DNA from 2 places in the Nonomuraea mesophila genome. Region 1 is predicted to be linked to the other one. Evidence: riboswitches for the same ligand, from Rfam matches in the RefSeq annotation. Region 1 holds a riboswitch; the other holds the start of a gene.
The links. Region 1 has a riboswitch for glycine ahead of gcvT (glycine cleavage system aminomethyltransferase GcvT). Riboswitches for the same ligand answer to the same signal wherever they lie in the genome.

Region 1 (7,627 bases):
GTTCTTCAGCCCGACGAACAACATGGCGGTGCCCGTGCCGTTGGGCGTGCCGCGCCGGCCCCAGCCCAGGCAGAGCAGCAGCCAGCGCAGCGAGACCAGCGACAGGAGGACCAGGGCGAAGGCCAGCAGCCACAGGCTCCACGGCTCCTCCGCGAGCGTCCGGTGCAACTGCGCCGGCACCACCCTGCCCTTGGCGGGCAGGCCGGACAGGCGGCCCTCGCCGCGCAACCACGCGTACGTCCCCAGCCCCGCCAGCACGGTGCCCACGACGGCCAGCCCGATCCGGTTGCCGGCGTACTGCCGCATCACAGCGCCTTCCTGCGCAGCCGGACGACGACCTCGCCCGTGCCCAGCGTGCCCACACCCGCCAGCCGGTCGCCCACCGCGGTGCCGACCTGCCTGAGCATTGCGCCGGTGCTCTCCGCGTCCGTCACGACGGTGACCTCGATGGTGCGCAGGCGCAGGCGTACCCGGGCCTTTTCCACGCCGGCCACCTGCTGGGCCGCGGCGGCCAGCGTACGGCGCAGGCCCGAGCGGGTGATGCCGATGACGATCAGCGGGTCCGACGTCTCCACCGCGACCAGCCTGGACCTGCCCGGCACGACGGCCAGCAGCACCATCAGCACGCCGATGCCCGCCACGACGAGGGCGGCGGTGGACACCTTCGGCCACGCGGTTCTGCCCGCCAGCTCGACCACCTCGTTCACCGGCACCCAGCCGAGCGGCGTGCCGAGCAGCCCCGACACCAGCTCCGCCGCGGTCAGGCCCATCACGGTGGTCAGCACGATCGCCACGACGGCCCCCGGAACGGTCCGTGCCGGTCTGAGCGCCTTGTTCGCCCTGCGCAGTCCGGTGAGCCGTGGGGTGGCGGCGGCGCCGGGCAGTATCTGCTGAAGCGTGGTCATCACAGGGACACACGTACAGGGGGGCCGCATGCCCTGTACCGCACCCTCGCCGCCGATTTGCCCGATCATTACGGGGAGCAGGGCTCGCCGGGGTAAGCCCGGTCGCGGCTGTCACCATCCGTGCCGGTGCGGGCGGATGTGCCGGGTCCGCGCGCCCGGCCCCTGGGTTCGTCGCCGACCAGCCGTTACGCTGCTGGTATGGATGCCCGCCAGCGCTATGATCGCGCCACCGCGGCGATCGAGCCTCCGTTCGCGATCCTCGACCTGGCGGCCATGCGGGCCAACGCGGCCGAGCTCGTACGCCGGGCGGCGGGCAAGCCGATCCGGGTGGCGAGCAAGTCGGTGCGCAGCCGGCCGCTGCTCGAACGCATCCTGGCGATGGACGGCTTCGCGGGTGTCATGGCGTTCACGCTGCCCGAGGCGCTGTGGCTGGCCGGGCACGGCTTCGACGACGTCCTGGTCGCCTATCCGACGGCCGACCGCCACGCGCTCGCCGCGTTGGCCGGTGACGCGGTCGCGGCTGGCCGCGTCACCGTGACCGTCGACTCGCTCGCACATCTCGACTTCATCGAGGCAGCCGTGGCGGGGGCGCGCCGGCGGGCCGAGCTGCGGATCTGCATCGACATCGACGCTGGATATGTCGCGTTCGGTGGGAAATTTCGGGCGGGAGCTCTCCGTTCCCCGATCCGCGAGCCCGAGGACGCCGCCGACCTCGCCGCCGCTGTCGCCAAACGCCCCGGGCTGCGCCTGACCGGACTGCTGGCGTACGAGGCCCAGATCGCCGGAGTCGGCGACGACCCTCCCGGCAACGCCCTCCTCGCCCGCGCCATCAGGCTCATGCAGGCCCGCTCCGCCCGCGAGCTCATCGTCCGGCGCGGCCGCGTCGTGAACGCCGTCCGCCGGGTCACCGACCTCGAGTTCGTCAACGGCGGCGGCACCGGCTGTGTCGAGCGCACCGTACGCGAGAAGGCCGTCACGGAGGTGGCGGCCGGATCGGGCCTCTTCCATCCGAGGTTGTTCGACTTCTACCGCGGTTTCACCGGCCGTCCGGCCGCGCTCTTCGCCCTGCCGGTCGTACGCCGCCCGGCCCCGGACATCGCGACCGTGCTCGGGGGCGGCTATCCGGCCTCGGGCGAGCCCGGCAGCAGCCGGCTGCCGCAGCCGTACCTGCCGGCCGGGCTGCGCTACTCACCGGACGAGGGCGCGGGCGAGGTGCAGACGCCGCTGCTCGGCCAGGCCGCCGAGGACCTGCGGATCGGCGACCGCGTGTGGTTCAGGCACGCCAAGGCGGGCGAGCTGTGCGAGCGCTTCGACACGCTCCACCTCGTGGACGGCGACACCCTGGCCGGGTCGGCGCCGACGTACAGAGGCGAGGGCAAGACCTTCCTGTGATCACCGCAGGAGGCGGCGCGCGCCGGCCTCAGCCGCGCCTGCGGCGGCGCCAGAGCACGATGGCCGCCCCGACGATCAGCACCGCCCCGACCCCGATCAGGACGGGACCCAGGTCGGGCCGCTCGTCCTCCCACAACCGCTCGGGGTCGTCGTCGTAGGCGACCGGCCGCGGCGCCACCCCGAGCGCGTCGCCCACGGACGCCACGAACTGGCCGGCCCTGCCCTTGACGTCGGTCACCGTGCGCTCGGCGACCCGCTTGGGGCTCACCCGGTCGGCAATGGCGTCGACCGTCTGCGCCAACTCGGCGCGTGTCCGCGCGATCCGCCGCTCCAGTTCGTCGGGATCGGTGTCAGCCATGGCGTCTCCTCTCGACCGTACGTGTGGCCGCGCCCGCTTCGTGTGCCGTGCGGGCTCCGTCCGTAGTGGTCGTGATCAGTCTGTCAGGTCGGCGGGCCGTACGGCACGGCGGCCGGGCCGGTAGCTTCGCGGGAAGCCGGTAGGTTTGCGGCAAGCACTGAGGAGGGCCCATGACAGAGACCAAGCTCGCGCCAGGCGACGCCGCGCCCGAGTTCACGCTGCCCGCCGCCGACGGAACCACCGTTTCCCTCGGTGACCACCGCGGCAAGCGGGTGATCCTCTATTTCTACCCCGCCGCGATGACACCCGGCTGCACCAAGCAGGCCTGCGATTTCCGTGACAACCTCAGCCAGTTGACCGCCGAAGGTTTCGTGGTCCTCGGCGTGTCGAAGGACAAACCGGAAAAGCTGGCCAAGTTTGTCGAGCGTGACGCCCTGACGTTCCCGCTGCTGTCCGACCCCGACCTCGTGGTCCACAAGGCGTACGCCGCCTACGGTCCGAAGAAGTCCTACGGCAGGGAGATCGTGGGGGTCATCCGCTCGACGTTCGTCATCGACGGTGACGGCAAGGTCGAGCAGGCCCTCTACAACGTGAAGGCGACCGGGCACGTGGCCTCGCTGAAGAAGAAGCTGGGCCTGGCCTGAGCCGGTCGGCGGGCCCCGGTGAAAAAGGCCGTGCCCTTCTGAGCCGGGGTCATCAGCGGATGCGCCTCGCCGCCACCCAGAGCGCTAAACTGTCACGAGCCCGCTTTCGGCGGGGACTGCGCGGGCGTGGCGAAATGGCATACGCGGCAGGTTTAGGTCTTGTTGGTGGTGACACCGTGGGGGTTCGAATCCCCCCGCCCGCACAATTCGAGCGCCCGGCCTTTGGAATAGGCCGGGCATTTTCCTGACGCGAGTCAGCACCACGTCAGCACTCGATCACGTTGACGGCCAGGCCGCCGCGTGAGGTCTCCTTGTACTTGTCGAGCATGTCGCGGCCGGTGTCGCGCATGGTCTTGATCGCCTTGTCCAGCGCCACGAAATGGCGGCCGTCGCCGCGCAGGGCGATCCTGGCCGCGGTGATGGCCTTGTTCGAGGCGACCGCGTTCCGCTCGATGCACGGGATCTGCACGAGCCCGCCGATCGGGTCGCAGGTCAGCCCCAGGTTGTGCTCGATGCCGATCTCGGCGGCGTTCTCGACCTGCTCCGGCGTGCCGCCGAGCGCCTCCGTGAGGCCCGCCGAGGCCATGGAGCAGGCGGAGCCGACCTCGCCCTGACAGCCCACCTCGGCGCCCGAGATCGAGGCGTTCTCCTTGAACAGCACGCCGATCGCGCCGGCCGTGAGCAGGAAACGCACCACGCCGTCCTCGTCCGCGTGGGGGACGAAGCGGGTGTAGTACGTCAGGACCGCCGGGATGATGCCGGCGGCGCCGTTGGTGGGGGCGGTGACGATGCGGCCGCCCGCGGCGTTCTCCTCGTTGACCGCCAGCGCGAACAACGTCACCCAGTCCATGGCCTGCAGCGGGTCCTTCTCGGCCGGCTCCGACTGCAGGCGGCGGTGCAACTGGTTGGCGCGGCGCTTGACCTTGAGCCCGCCGGGCAGGACGCCCTCCTTGGAGATGCCGCGGCGCACGCACTCCGACATGACCTGCCACAGGCGCAGCAGTTCGGCGCGGACCTCCTCCTCGGTGCGCCCGAACGCCTTCTCGTTCTCCAGCATGATCGCGGACATGGACAGGCCGGTGTTCGTGCAGTGTTTGAGCAGTTCCTCGCCGGTCGTGAAGGGATAGGGCACGACGGTGTCGTCCGGCTTGATGCGGTCGGCGCCGGTGGCCTTCTCGTCCACGACGAAGCCGCCGCCGACCGAGAAGTAGACCTTCTCCCTGAGCCGCTCGCCCGCCGCGTCGTAGGCGGTGAAGCGCATGCCGTTCGGGTGCTCGGGCAGCGTGATCTTGCGTTCGAAGACGAGGTCCTGGCCGACGACGAAGGGGATCTCGTGGCTGCCGTACAGCCGGACGGTGCCCGACTCGCGCATCTCGGCCAGGCGGCCGTCGATGGTGTCGACGTCGACCAGCTCGGGCTTCTCCCCGGACAGGCCGAGCAGGACCGCCTTGTCGCTGCCGTGGCCCTTGCCGGTCAGGCCGAGCGAGCCGTAGAGGATGGCCTCGACGCGGGCCACGCGCGCCAGCAGGCCGTCCTGGTGCAGCCCGCGGGCGAACTTGTGTGCGGCGGCCATCGGGCCTCCCGTGTGGGAGCTCGACGGGCCGATACCGATCTTGAAGAGGTCGAAGACGCTGATCGCCATTGATGATGCGCCCTTCATGAGTGCCGGGGCCCGGCCGCGGGCCCCGGCGTCAGCCGATGAGACCTGGCAGGGTCAGGACTCGCCCGAGGTGAGCGCGGCGTACTCCTCGGCGGACAGCAGCTCGTCAGGGTCGCCCTCCATGCGCACCCGGAACATCCAGCCCTCGCCGTACGGGTCGCTGTTGGCCAGGCTCGGGTCGTCCACGAGGGCCTGGTTGACCTCGACGATCTCGCCGCCGACGGGTGTGTAGATCTCGCTGACCGACTTGGTCGACTCGACCTCGCCGACGGAGTCGCCCGGCTCCGAGATCGAACCGACCTCCGGGAGCTGCACGAAGACGACGTCACCAAGGGCGTCGGCGGCGTAGGCCGTGATGCCGACGGTCACGGTCAGGCCGTCCTCGACCCCGGAAACCCACTCGTGTTCCTTGGTGTAGCTCAGGTCGTCAGGGATGTTGCTCACTTGTTCCTCCTGTAAAAGGGCAGCTCGACCAGGTCCATGGGTTCATGGCTGCCCCGGATGTCCACAGCCAGGCCTGAGTCGGCTCCGGTGTCCACGTAGGCCAGCGCGATGGGCTTGCCCAGGGTCTGGGAGGGCGCACCGCTGGTGACCTCGCCGACGACGGCGCCGTCCTTGGTGACCGGGTAGCCGTGGCGCGGCACCCGGCGGCCCCGGGCGACCAGACCGACGAGCCGGCGCCGCGGCGGGTCGTCCTTGACCGCCTCCAGCGCCGACCGGCCGACGAAGTCTCCCGGCTTGTCGAATTTCACCACCCTGCCCAGCCCCGCGTCGAACGGAGTCAGCTCGGCGCTCAGTTCGTTGCCGTACAGCGGCATGCCCGCTTCGAGCCGGAGCGTGTCGCGGCTGGACAGGCCGGCGGGCTTGAGCCCGTACGGCTCGCCCGCGGCCATGAGCGCGTGCCAGAGCGGCACCGCGTCCTGAACGGCCACGAACAGCTCGAAGCCGTCCTCGCCGGTGTAGCCGGTACGGGCGACGAGCGCCTGACGCCCGTCGACCTGTCCAGGCAGGCCCGCGTAGTACTTGAGCCCGGTCAGGTCGGCGTCGGTGAGTGTGGCGAGGATCTCCTGGGAACGGGGTCCCTGGACGGCGATCAGCGCGTACTGCTGGGAACGGTCGTCGACCACGGCGTCGAACGCCTTGCAACGGCTCTCCAGCTCGTCCGCGACCTTCTCGGCGTTCGAGGCGTTCGCGACGACCATGAACTCCTCGTCGGCGAGCCGGTAGACGATGAGGTCGTCCAGCACCCCGCCCCGCTCGTTGACGATCATGGTGTAGCGGGCGCGTCCCGGCGTCACGGCCGACAGGTTGCCGATCAGCGCGTAGTCCAGCGCCTGTGCGGCCTGCGGCCCGGTCACGAAGATCTCGCCCATGTGCGAGAGGTCGAACAGTCCGGCGGCCTCGCGGACGGCCCTGTGCTCCGCGGACTCGCTTCCGTACCGGAGCGGCATGAGCCACCCCGCGAAGTCGGTCAGCGTCGCGCCGAGGCTTTCGTGCACGTCTCGTAGCGGAGTAGGTCGGGACATTTATCGCACCTCAGGACAGGATTGGATGCCAGCATCCTCCCCCTCTGTCATCGATGCCTGAGAGCTTCGCCCGAGTTTTGCCGGACTTTCACCTTCGGCGAGACCCTGTGGGCCTGCTTTCCAGAGGTCACCTTCCGAGGAGACGGGCTCCCGGTCAGCCGTGCGGTCCTTTGCCTTGAGAGGTTCGCGGGGAGGGCTTGCTCCTTCAGGGACCCTGACCGGCTGTCAGGGTGCTCTCCCGCACGGTTTGCTGGTGTGTCCAGCCAGCCTAGTAGTGATTTGGGGGTCTTGTCGCGTTCGCCCCTCAGCAGGCCGCGACCAGGGCTTCGAAGAGAGCGTGGTCCTCGGCCGCCTCCGGATGCCACTGCGCCGCCACGGTGAACGGCCCCGAGTCCAGCTCCACGCCCTCGACGGTGCCGTCGGCGGCCGTCGCGGTCACGGTGAGGCCCGGGGCCAGGCGGTCGACGGCCTGGTGGTGGTAGTGCGGCACCGTCACGGGCGCCGTGCCCAGCGCCTTGGCCAGGCGGGTGCCGGGGACGGTGGTGATGGGCAGGTGACCGAAACGGCCGGGCGCGGGGGAGTGCTCCGTGTGGCCCACCACGTCGGGCAGGTGCTGGTGGAGGCTGCCGCCGAGGGCGACGTTGAGCACCTGGAGGCCCCGGCAGATGCCGAGGAAGGGCAGCTCGGCGTCGAGGGCCGCGGTCAGCAGGGCGAACTCGGCCTGGTCACGAAATCTGCGGATATAGCCGGTACGTTCCTCCGGCGTCTCCCCGTACCTCGCCGGATCGATGTCGCCGCCCCCGGCCAGCACCAGCCCGTCCAGCCGGCCCACCACCTGCGCGGCCTCCCCGGCGGGCGGCAGCACGACCGGCTGCCCGCCCGCCCGGACGACCTGCTCCACGTACATGTACGGCAGCAGCGCGACCGGCACGTTCTCCCAGACCGTGAACGTCGCCGGCTCCACGTAACAGGTGACCCCGATGACGGGACGTCGCACGATGAACCCTCCTAGAGCGGCGTGACGTAGGCGCCGGAGATGCCGCCGTCCACCAGGAACTCGCTGCCCGTGATGAACGAGGCGTCGTCGCTGGCCAGGAACGCCACCGCGGCCGCGATCTCCGACGCCTCCGCGAAGCGCCCGA
Region 2 (7,627 bases), on a different contig from region 1:
GCGCAACGGCAGGGTGCGCGCGAGCAGCTCGATGGCCAGCGCGCTCGTCTGCGCGTCCGCGCCGCTCTCCACGGTCTCCGCGAACTCCGCGCAGGCCAGCTCCAGATGCGCGATGCCGAGCCGGACCCGCAGCCCCGGCGCCTCGGCCTCGGGCACGGCCTCCAGGGCGTCCAGGAGCAGCTCAGCCGCGGCGCCGGGCTCCCCGTGCTCCATCAGCAGGTCGGCCAGCTCCTGCGCGGCGTGGGCGGCGACCTCGCCGTCGCCGGCCGCCATCGCGGCCTGCAGCTCCCGCTCGGCCTCCTCCAGGTCGTGCGCCCGCACGGCCAGCCGGGCCAGCGCGAGGTGGGCCAGCGGGACGTACGCCGCCGCGCCCACCCCCAGCACGGCCTGCCAGGCGGCCCTGGCCTGCTCGGCCCGCCCCTCCCGCTCGAACCCCTGGGCCAGGTGGCAGGCGGCCTGGGAGGCGTATTCGGGGTGGCCGGTCGCCAGCGCGGTCCTCGCGGCCGCCCTGGCGGCCTCGACGTCGCCGCGCTCCTCCAGCACCACGGCCAGCCCGACGGCGGCCTGCGCCCGGTCGGGCTCGTCGGGGTCGGCGGCGAGCTCGCGCAGGATGGCGGCGGCGCCGTCGAGGTCACCGCGTTCGGCCAGGCGCCGGGCGGTGTCGAGAGGCGGGGTCTCCAGCTCTGAGGACGTCAAGAGAGCTCCTTCTGGCGACGGTCGCCCCGAGCCTAACGACTTCCGGCGATCATGTCTGCCGGGTTGACGCCGAAGGTCTGGCCCACCCGGTGACTAGTCCTCGTAGGCCTCCAGCGGGGGGCACGAGCACACCAGGTTGCGGTCGCCGTAGGCCTGGTCGATGCGGCGCACCGGCACCCAGTACTTGCCGTCGCGCAGCGACGGCAGCGGGTAGGCGGCCTCGGTCCGCGAGTAGGGGTGCCGCCACTCGTCGGCGCTGACCGACTCCGCGGTGTGCGGCGCGTTACGCAGAGGGTTGTCCGTCTTGTCGTAGTCGCCGGACGCCACCTTCGCGATCTCGCCCCGGATGGCGATCATCGCGTCGGCGAACCGGTCGAGCTCGCCGAGGTCCTCGCTCTCGGTCGGCTCGATCATGAGCGTCCCGGCCACGGGGAACGACATGGTGGGCGCGTGGAAACCGTAGTCGATGAGGCGCTTGGCCACGTCGTCGACGGTGACGCCCGTCTCCTTGGTGATCTGGCGCAGGTCGACGATGCACTCGTGGGCCACCAGCCCGCCGCGCCCGGTGTAGAGCACCGGGTAGTGGGGGGCCAGCCGCTTGGCGAGGTAGTTGGCCGACAGGATGGCCTGCTCGGTGGCCGCCGTGAGCCCGTCGGAGCCCATCATCCTGATGTACGCCCACGAGATCGGCAGGATCCCCGCCGACCCGTAGGGGGCCGCGGAGACGGGCCCCACCGGCGAACCGTCGCGCAGCGGGTGGCCGGGCAGGTAGGGGGCCAGGTGGCCGCGGACCGCGACCGGGCCGACGCCGGGCCCGCCGCCGCCGTGCGGGATGCAGAACGTCTTGTGCAGGTTGAGGTGGGACACGTCGGCCCCGAACTCCCCGGGCTTGGCCAGCCCGACCAGCGCGTTGAGGTTGGCCCCGTCGACGTAGACCTGGCCACCGGCCTCGTGCACCTTGGCGCAGATCTCGGTGATGGTCTCCTCGTAGACGCCGTGCGTGGACGGGTACGTCACCATGATCGCGGCCAGCGCGTCGCGGTGCTTGGCGATCTTGACATCGAGGTCGTCCAGGTCGACGTTCCCGCCGGAGTCGCAGGCCACGACCACGACCCTCATGCCGGCCATGACGGCGCTGGCGGCGTTGGTGCCGTGCGCCGACGAGGGAATGAGGCAGACGTCCCGCTCGCTCTCACCGCCCGCGCGGTGGTAGGCGCGGATGGCCAGCAGCCCGGCGAACTCGCCCTGGGAGCCGGCGTTGGGCTGGATGGAGACGGCGTCGTAGCCGGTCACCTCGGCCAGCCAGCGCTCCAGCGTGCCGATCAGCTCGAGGTAGCCCTCGGCCTGGGCGGCGGGCGCGTAGGGGTGCACGGCGGCGAACTCCGGCCAGGTGATCGGCTCCATCTCGGTGGTCGCGTTGAGCTTCATCGTGCAGGAGCCGAGCGGGATCATCGACCGGTCGAGCGCGACGTCCTTGTCCTGCAGCCTGCGCAGGTAGCGCAGCATCGCGGTCTCGGAGCGGTGGCTGTGGAAGACCGGGTGGGTCAGGTAGCCGGACTCGCGCAGCAGCGAGGAGGGCAGCGCGTCCGCGGTGCCCTCGACGTCGGTGAAGGGGGTGGAGACGCCGAACGCGGCCTGCACCGTGGCCACCTCGGCGGCGCCGGTCTTCTCGTCGCAGGCGACCGAGACGTGGTCGGCGTCCACCTGCCAGAGGTTGACGCCCCGCTCGGCCGCGGCGGCGACCACGGCGGAGGCCCGGCCCGGCACGCGTACGAGCACGGTGTCGAAGAAGCCGTCGTGCACGACCTCCAGGCCCTGCCCGCGCAGCCCCTCCGCCAGGGCGGCGGCGTGGCGGTGCACCCGGTGGGCGATGCGGCGCAGCCTCTCGGGCCCGTGGTAGACGGCGTACATGCCGGCGATGACGGCCAGCAGGACCTGCGCGGTGCAGATGTTGCTGGTGGCCTTCTCGCGGCGGATGTGCTGCTCGCGGGTCTGCAGGGCCAGGCGGTAGGCGGGGTCGCCGTCGGCGTCGACGGACACCCCGACCAGGCGGCCGGGCAACTGCCGCTGCAGGCCCTCGCGTACGGACATGTAGGCGGCGTGCGGCCCGCCGAACCCGAAGGGCACCCCGAAACGCTGGGAGGAGCCCACGGCGATGTCGGCGCCCAGCTCGCCGGGGGCGGCCACGAGCGTCAGCGCCAGCAGGTCGGCGGCGGCCACGACGAGGGCGCCCGCCTCGTGCGCGGCGGCGGCCACGTCGCGGAAGTCGCGCAGCCGCCCGGACGCGCCGGGGTACTGCACGAGCACGCCGAAGCACTCGGGCAGCTCGCCGTCGAGAGAGTGCTCGACGAGCGTGATGCCGAGCGGCTCGGCCCTGGTGGCGAGCACGGCCTTGGTCTGGGGCAGCGCGTCGGCGTCGACCACGAACACGGCGCTCTTCGACCTGCCCGCCCTGCGGGCCAGCGTCATGGCCTCGGCCGCGGCGGTGGCCTCGTCGAGCAGCGAGGCGCCGGAGACGGGCAGGCCGGTGAGGTCGGAGACGACGGTCTGGAAGTTGAGCAGCGCCTCGAGGCGGCCCTGCGAGATCTCCGGCTGGTAGGGGGTGTAGGCGGTGTACCAGCCCGGGTTCTCCAGCAGGTTGCGGCGGATGACGGCGGGCGTGACCGTGTCGTGGTAGCCCAGCCCGATCATCGAGGTGACCACCTGGTTGCGATCGGCCAGGGCGCGCAGCTCGGCGATGGCCTCGGCCTCGCCCGCGGGAGCGGGCAGCGTGAGCCGGTCCTTGGCCCTGATGGACTCGGGCACGGCGACCGCGACCAGGTCGGCCACGGACTCGAAGCCCACGGCCTCGAGCATGCGCTGCTGTTCGGGCTCCGAGGGGCCGATGTGCCGGGACGAGAACGGCGGAGCGGACAGATCGGTCATGGAGATGCCTCCCGAGGCTGTGGAGACCGGCGCCGGGGCGCGGGCGTGTGCCGGATCTCCCCCTCTGTCAGCGCGGACCCCGGACAAGCGCGGGGTCGCGACCTGAGAGCTTCACCCCCGGTGGGGCTTGCACCGTCGGTGAGGCGCGCCTGGCGGGTGCGCCTGCTTTCCAGAGTTGCCTCGCCCGAGCGGTACGGGATGCCTGAGAGATTCCGGGGAGGGTTGCTCCTTCGGCGCCCCGGAGCCCAGGGGCCCGGGGACTCTCCCGCACGGGGTCGTCGGCCTTGCTGTCCTCAGGTTACTACGCCCGGTTCGTCCGGATGTCAGGAGCCGTGCTCACCGGGTGCGGCGGGCACGGCGGCGCCGGGCGAGTTCGTCAGCGGGGTGGTCGGCCGGGACGGTGTCCTCGGCCGCCGCGCGTTCCCCCGGCAGCTCCGCGAGGGAGCCCTCGACCTCGCGCCAGACCCGCCCGAGCGCGATGCCGAACACGCCCTGGCCGCCCTGGAGCAGGTCGATCACCTCGTCGGCCGAGGTGCACTCGTAGACGCTGACGCCGTCGCTCATGAGCGTGATCTGTGCGAGGTCGGCCACCCCGCGGTCACGCAGGTGTTGCACGGCCGTGCGGATCTGCTGCAGCGACACCCCGGTGTCGAGCAGCCGCTTGACGACCTTGAGGACCAGGATGTCGCGGAAGCTGTAGAGACGCTGGGAGCCGGAGCCCTGCGCGGCTCTTATCGTGGGCTCGACCAGGCCCGTGCGCGCCCAGTAGTCGAGCTGCCGGTAGGTGATGCCGGCCGCCGAGCACGCCGTCGGCCCGCGGTATCCGATGTCGCCCGGCAGCGCCGCGGGCTGTTCGTCGAAGAGCAGGCCCTGCTCCCCGGCACGCTGCCGCGCGCTCTCGCGCCGCACCGGATCTTCCTGGCCGGCCGTCTTTCCCTCGCCGCTGCTGACCGCCACGCGGACCTCCGGCTTTCTCTCATCCCGTGGCCTGATCTGGGGGTATGTGAAGCGCAGCCACGGGTTTCACTTGCACCGTAGGACCGCGACCATGCTCAGTCAACGATCCGGCTCGGCGCGTCGTGAAGCGTAAATGCACTGAAATACCTACCCCGCCCGGCCGAAGTCCTCGGGAGTGATCGTGTCAAGAAACTCCCTGAACTTCTCCACCTCGTCCTCCTGGTCGTCCGGGATGATCACCCCGGCCTCCTGGACGACCTCCTCGCTGGCGAAGATGCGCGCCCCCGTGCGCAGGGCGAGCGCGATCGAGTCGGACGGCCGCGCGCTCACCTCCACGCCGTTGGAGAACACCAGGTCGGCGAAGAAGATGCCGTCACGCAGGGCGACGATGTTGACCGCCCGCAGGCCTACGCCCAGGGCGCTCAGCACGTCTCGGAAGAGGTCGTGGGTGAGCGGCCGCGGCGGAGGCTCCTCTGCCTGGGCCAGGGCGATGGCCGTGGCTTCCGTCATGCCGATCCATATAGGAAGGAACCGCTCCCCGTGTGCCTCCTTCAGCAAGACGATCGGCTGATTTGTGGGCATTTCGACCCGAACGCCCACAACCTCCATCTGCAACACGGGCTGCTCCGTATTCCTGACCGGTGTCCCGGCACAGCTATTTGGTCGTTGCTTCTGCTGACTGGCTTCTGCAATTCAACGTAACACCCGGCGGGCCTGGAATGTGCCCCCGCCTCCCAGCTCGCTACGGTCTCAACGCCCCAGGACGGACCGGACGCCCGTGCGCACAAGGGATGCGTGCAGGTCGAGCAGGAGCGAGGAAAGCTCCCTGGCCACCTCGTCGGCCTCGCCGATGGCACCGGGGGCGCGCCGCTTGAGTATTGGCGCGACGGTCTGCTCCACCAGGCCGCACTCCCGCTCGGCCGCCGCCTTGACCGCGCGCAGGTGCCGGGCGCGCAGGCCGAAGCGGGCCAGCGCGCCGACGGTGCGCGCCACCGTGAGCGCCTCCTCGTCGTAGCGACGGGCCACCGGCGCGAGCAGGCCGTAGTCCTCCAGCTCGTCGAGGGTCTCCTCGTCGATGCCCGCGGCCTCGATCAGCTCGGCCCTGCTGAGCCTGATCTCCTGCTTGTCGGTGTCCTGGACGGCTCGCGGACGGCCGAAGCCCTCCGCCATCCTGTCCTTGATCACCCGCAGCGGCAGGTAGTGGTCGCGCTGCTCGGTGAGGATGAAACGCAGCTGCTCCACGTGCAGGTGCGTGAACTTACGGTAGCCGGACGGGCTGCGCTCGGGCTCGATCAGCCCTTCCCCCTCCAAGAACCGGATCTTGGAGATGGTGACATCGGGAAACTCGCCCTGCAGCAGCGCGAGCACCTCCCCGATGCTCATGTGCGAGCGTGCCGCCTGTGACGTCATGCGCGCTCCTCCCCTTGCCGCATGGCCACGCACGAGACGGCGTACGCCGGCCGCCCGCTTCGCCCCCTCATGCCCCGGAGCTGCCCCGCATCAGGAAGACGAGTCGGAACTTGCCGATCTGCACCTCGTCACCGGAGTGCAGGGGAACCTCCTCTATCCGCTCCCTGTTGACGTAGGTGCCGTTGAGGCTGCCCACGTCGCGCACGGAGAACTGGCCGCCGCGGTGGCGGTAGAACTCGACGTGACGGCGGGAGACGGTGATGTCGTCGAGGAAGATGTCACTCTCCGGATGGCGCCCGGTCGTGGTCAGGTCTTTGTCGAGCCGGAAGCGGCTGCCCTGGTTGGGCCCCCTGGTCACCGTGAGCAGAGCCGCGCCGGGCGGCAGCTGCTCGACCAGCGCCCGCTCGGCCTGGAGCATGTCGCCTGTCTCAGCCTCATACGCCTCGATTCCCGCCACCGAGATCGTCGATGTGGTGTCCCCGGCGACCTCGAGTCTGGTCAGCGGTGACCCACAGCGGGAACAGAAACGGGCATCCTCGGGGTTGGCGTGCCCGCACTGCGTGCAGTAGACGCTCGGCATCGATCGGCTCGGCCTCCTACCGCGAAGACGCGGCGACGGTGCTCTGGAGCGCGCCTCGCTTCGCTTTTTCAAGTTTGCGAATGCCGCAACTTACGCTGATCAGCGGCAAAGGTCAAGACGGGGGCGCTGGACTGTGGTCAGGACGCAGACAAAGTTACCGCCGCCCCCGCCCTTCGGTCCATGCCGCCGCGCGTTTCTACATTACGATCTTGCGGGACCTTCTGCGCACATCGCGCTCCACCCTTTTTCCACGCGCCCGAAGCCACGGCGTGCCGGTGGTCATTGGGCGGCCTGTTCCACGATGCGGGCCCAGCGTTCGAGCAGCGCCTGCGCGCCGTCCATGTCGGGCGCCTCGGCCCACAGGTCGGTGACCGGCTCGGCGGCGGCCGGCAGCACGAGCACCCAGCTGCCGTCCTCGCGGGCCACCCGCACCCCGTCGGTGGTGTCGATGCGCCGGCCCTCGGGCTCGGCCTCGGCCGCCTCGATGACCGAGCGCATGACGGCGCCCTTGGCCGCCCACGGTGTCGGCACCGTCCGCCTGAGCAGTCTGACCTCGGGAATCCTCGCGTCGATCTGGCTGAGCGACAGGCGGGTGCGCGCGACCAGGCCGAGCAGGCGCAGGAACGCGGCCAGCCCGTCGATCGCGGGGCTGAACTCCGGCACCACGAAGCCGCCGCGCCCGTCGGCCGCGAAGATCATGTCAGGGCCGGCGGCGGCCGAGGTGAGGGCGTCGAGCGCGGTGGACGTCCACTGCACCTGCACGCCGTGGAAGCGGCACACCTGCTCGGCCACCCTGGTCGTGGTGACGGGCAGGGCCACCCGGCCGCTCCTGCGTTCGGCGGCGACCAGGTCGAGCACGACGAGCAGGGCGCGTTCCTCGCTGATGAGCTGGCCCATCTCGTCCACCAGGGCGATGCGCTCGCCGACCGGGTCGAACCTGACGCCGAAGGCCGCCCGCGAGGAGCCGACCAGCTCGGACAGGCGCTGCAGGTCACGCCGCCGCCCGGCGAGCGTCTCGGTGGGCGAGACGTCGTCGAGGCGGGCGTTGACGGTGAGCAC

Region 2: another riboswitch for glycine. It lies ahead of gcvP (aminomethyl-transferring glycine dehydrogenase); the one in region 1 lies ahead of gcvT (glycine cleavage system aminomethyltransferase GcvT).

The regions. Positions count from the first base shown of each region.
Region 1 is NZ_SMLD01000013.1:43,476-51,102, reverse strand. It holds gene E1295_RS07695 (hypothetical protein) at 1-306, opposite strand, end outside; gene E1295_RS07690 (DUF6286 domain-containing protein) at 306-905, opposite strand; gene E1295_RS07685 (amino acid deaminase/aldolase) at 1,104-2,297, shown strand; gene E1295_RS07680 (DUF3618 domain-containing protein) at 2,326-2,655, opposite strand; gene bcp (thioredoxin-dependent thiol peroxidase) at 2,826-3,299, shown strand; tRNA gene E1295_RS07670 (tRNA-Leu) at 3,420-3,502, shown strand; gene E1295_RS07665 (L-serine ammonia-lyase) at 3,565-4,941, opposite strand; gene gcvH (glycine cleavage system protein GcvH) at 5,014-5,403, opposite strand; gene gcvT (glycine cleavage system aminomethyltransferase GcvT) at 5,400-6,485, opposite strand; glycine riboswitch at 6,520-6,619, opposite strand; glycine riboswitch at 6,639-6,736, opposite strand; gene E1295_RS07650 (gamma-glutamyl-gamma-aminobutyrate hydrolase family protein) at 6,790-7,482, opposite strand; gene E1295_RS07645 (3-oxoacyl-ACP reductase) at 7,494-7,627, opposite strand, start outside.
Region 2 is NZ_SMLD01000078.1:16,806-24,432, forward strand. It holds gene E1295_RS26470 (tetratricopeptide repeat protein) at 1-696, opposite strand, end outside; gene gcvP (aminomethyl-transferring glycine dehydrogenase) at 790-3,621, opposite strand; glycine riboswitch at 3,801-3,899, opposite strand; gene E1295_RS26480 (MerR family transcriptional regulator) at 3,958-4,578, opposite strand; gene E1295_RS26485 (bifunctional nuclease family protein) at 4,726-5,196, opposite strand; gene ftsR (transcriptional regulator FtsR) at 5,329-5,988, opposite strand; gene E1295_RS26495 (double zinc ribbon and FHA domain-containing protein) at 6,056-6,568, opposite strand; gene E1295_RS26500 (mannose-1-phosphate guanyltransferase) at 6,848-7,627, opposite strand, start outside.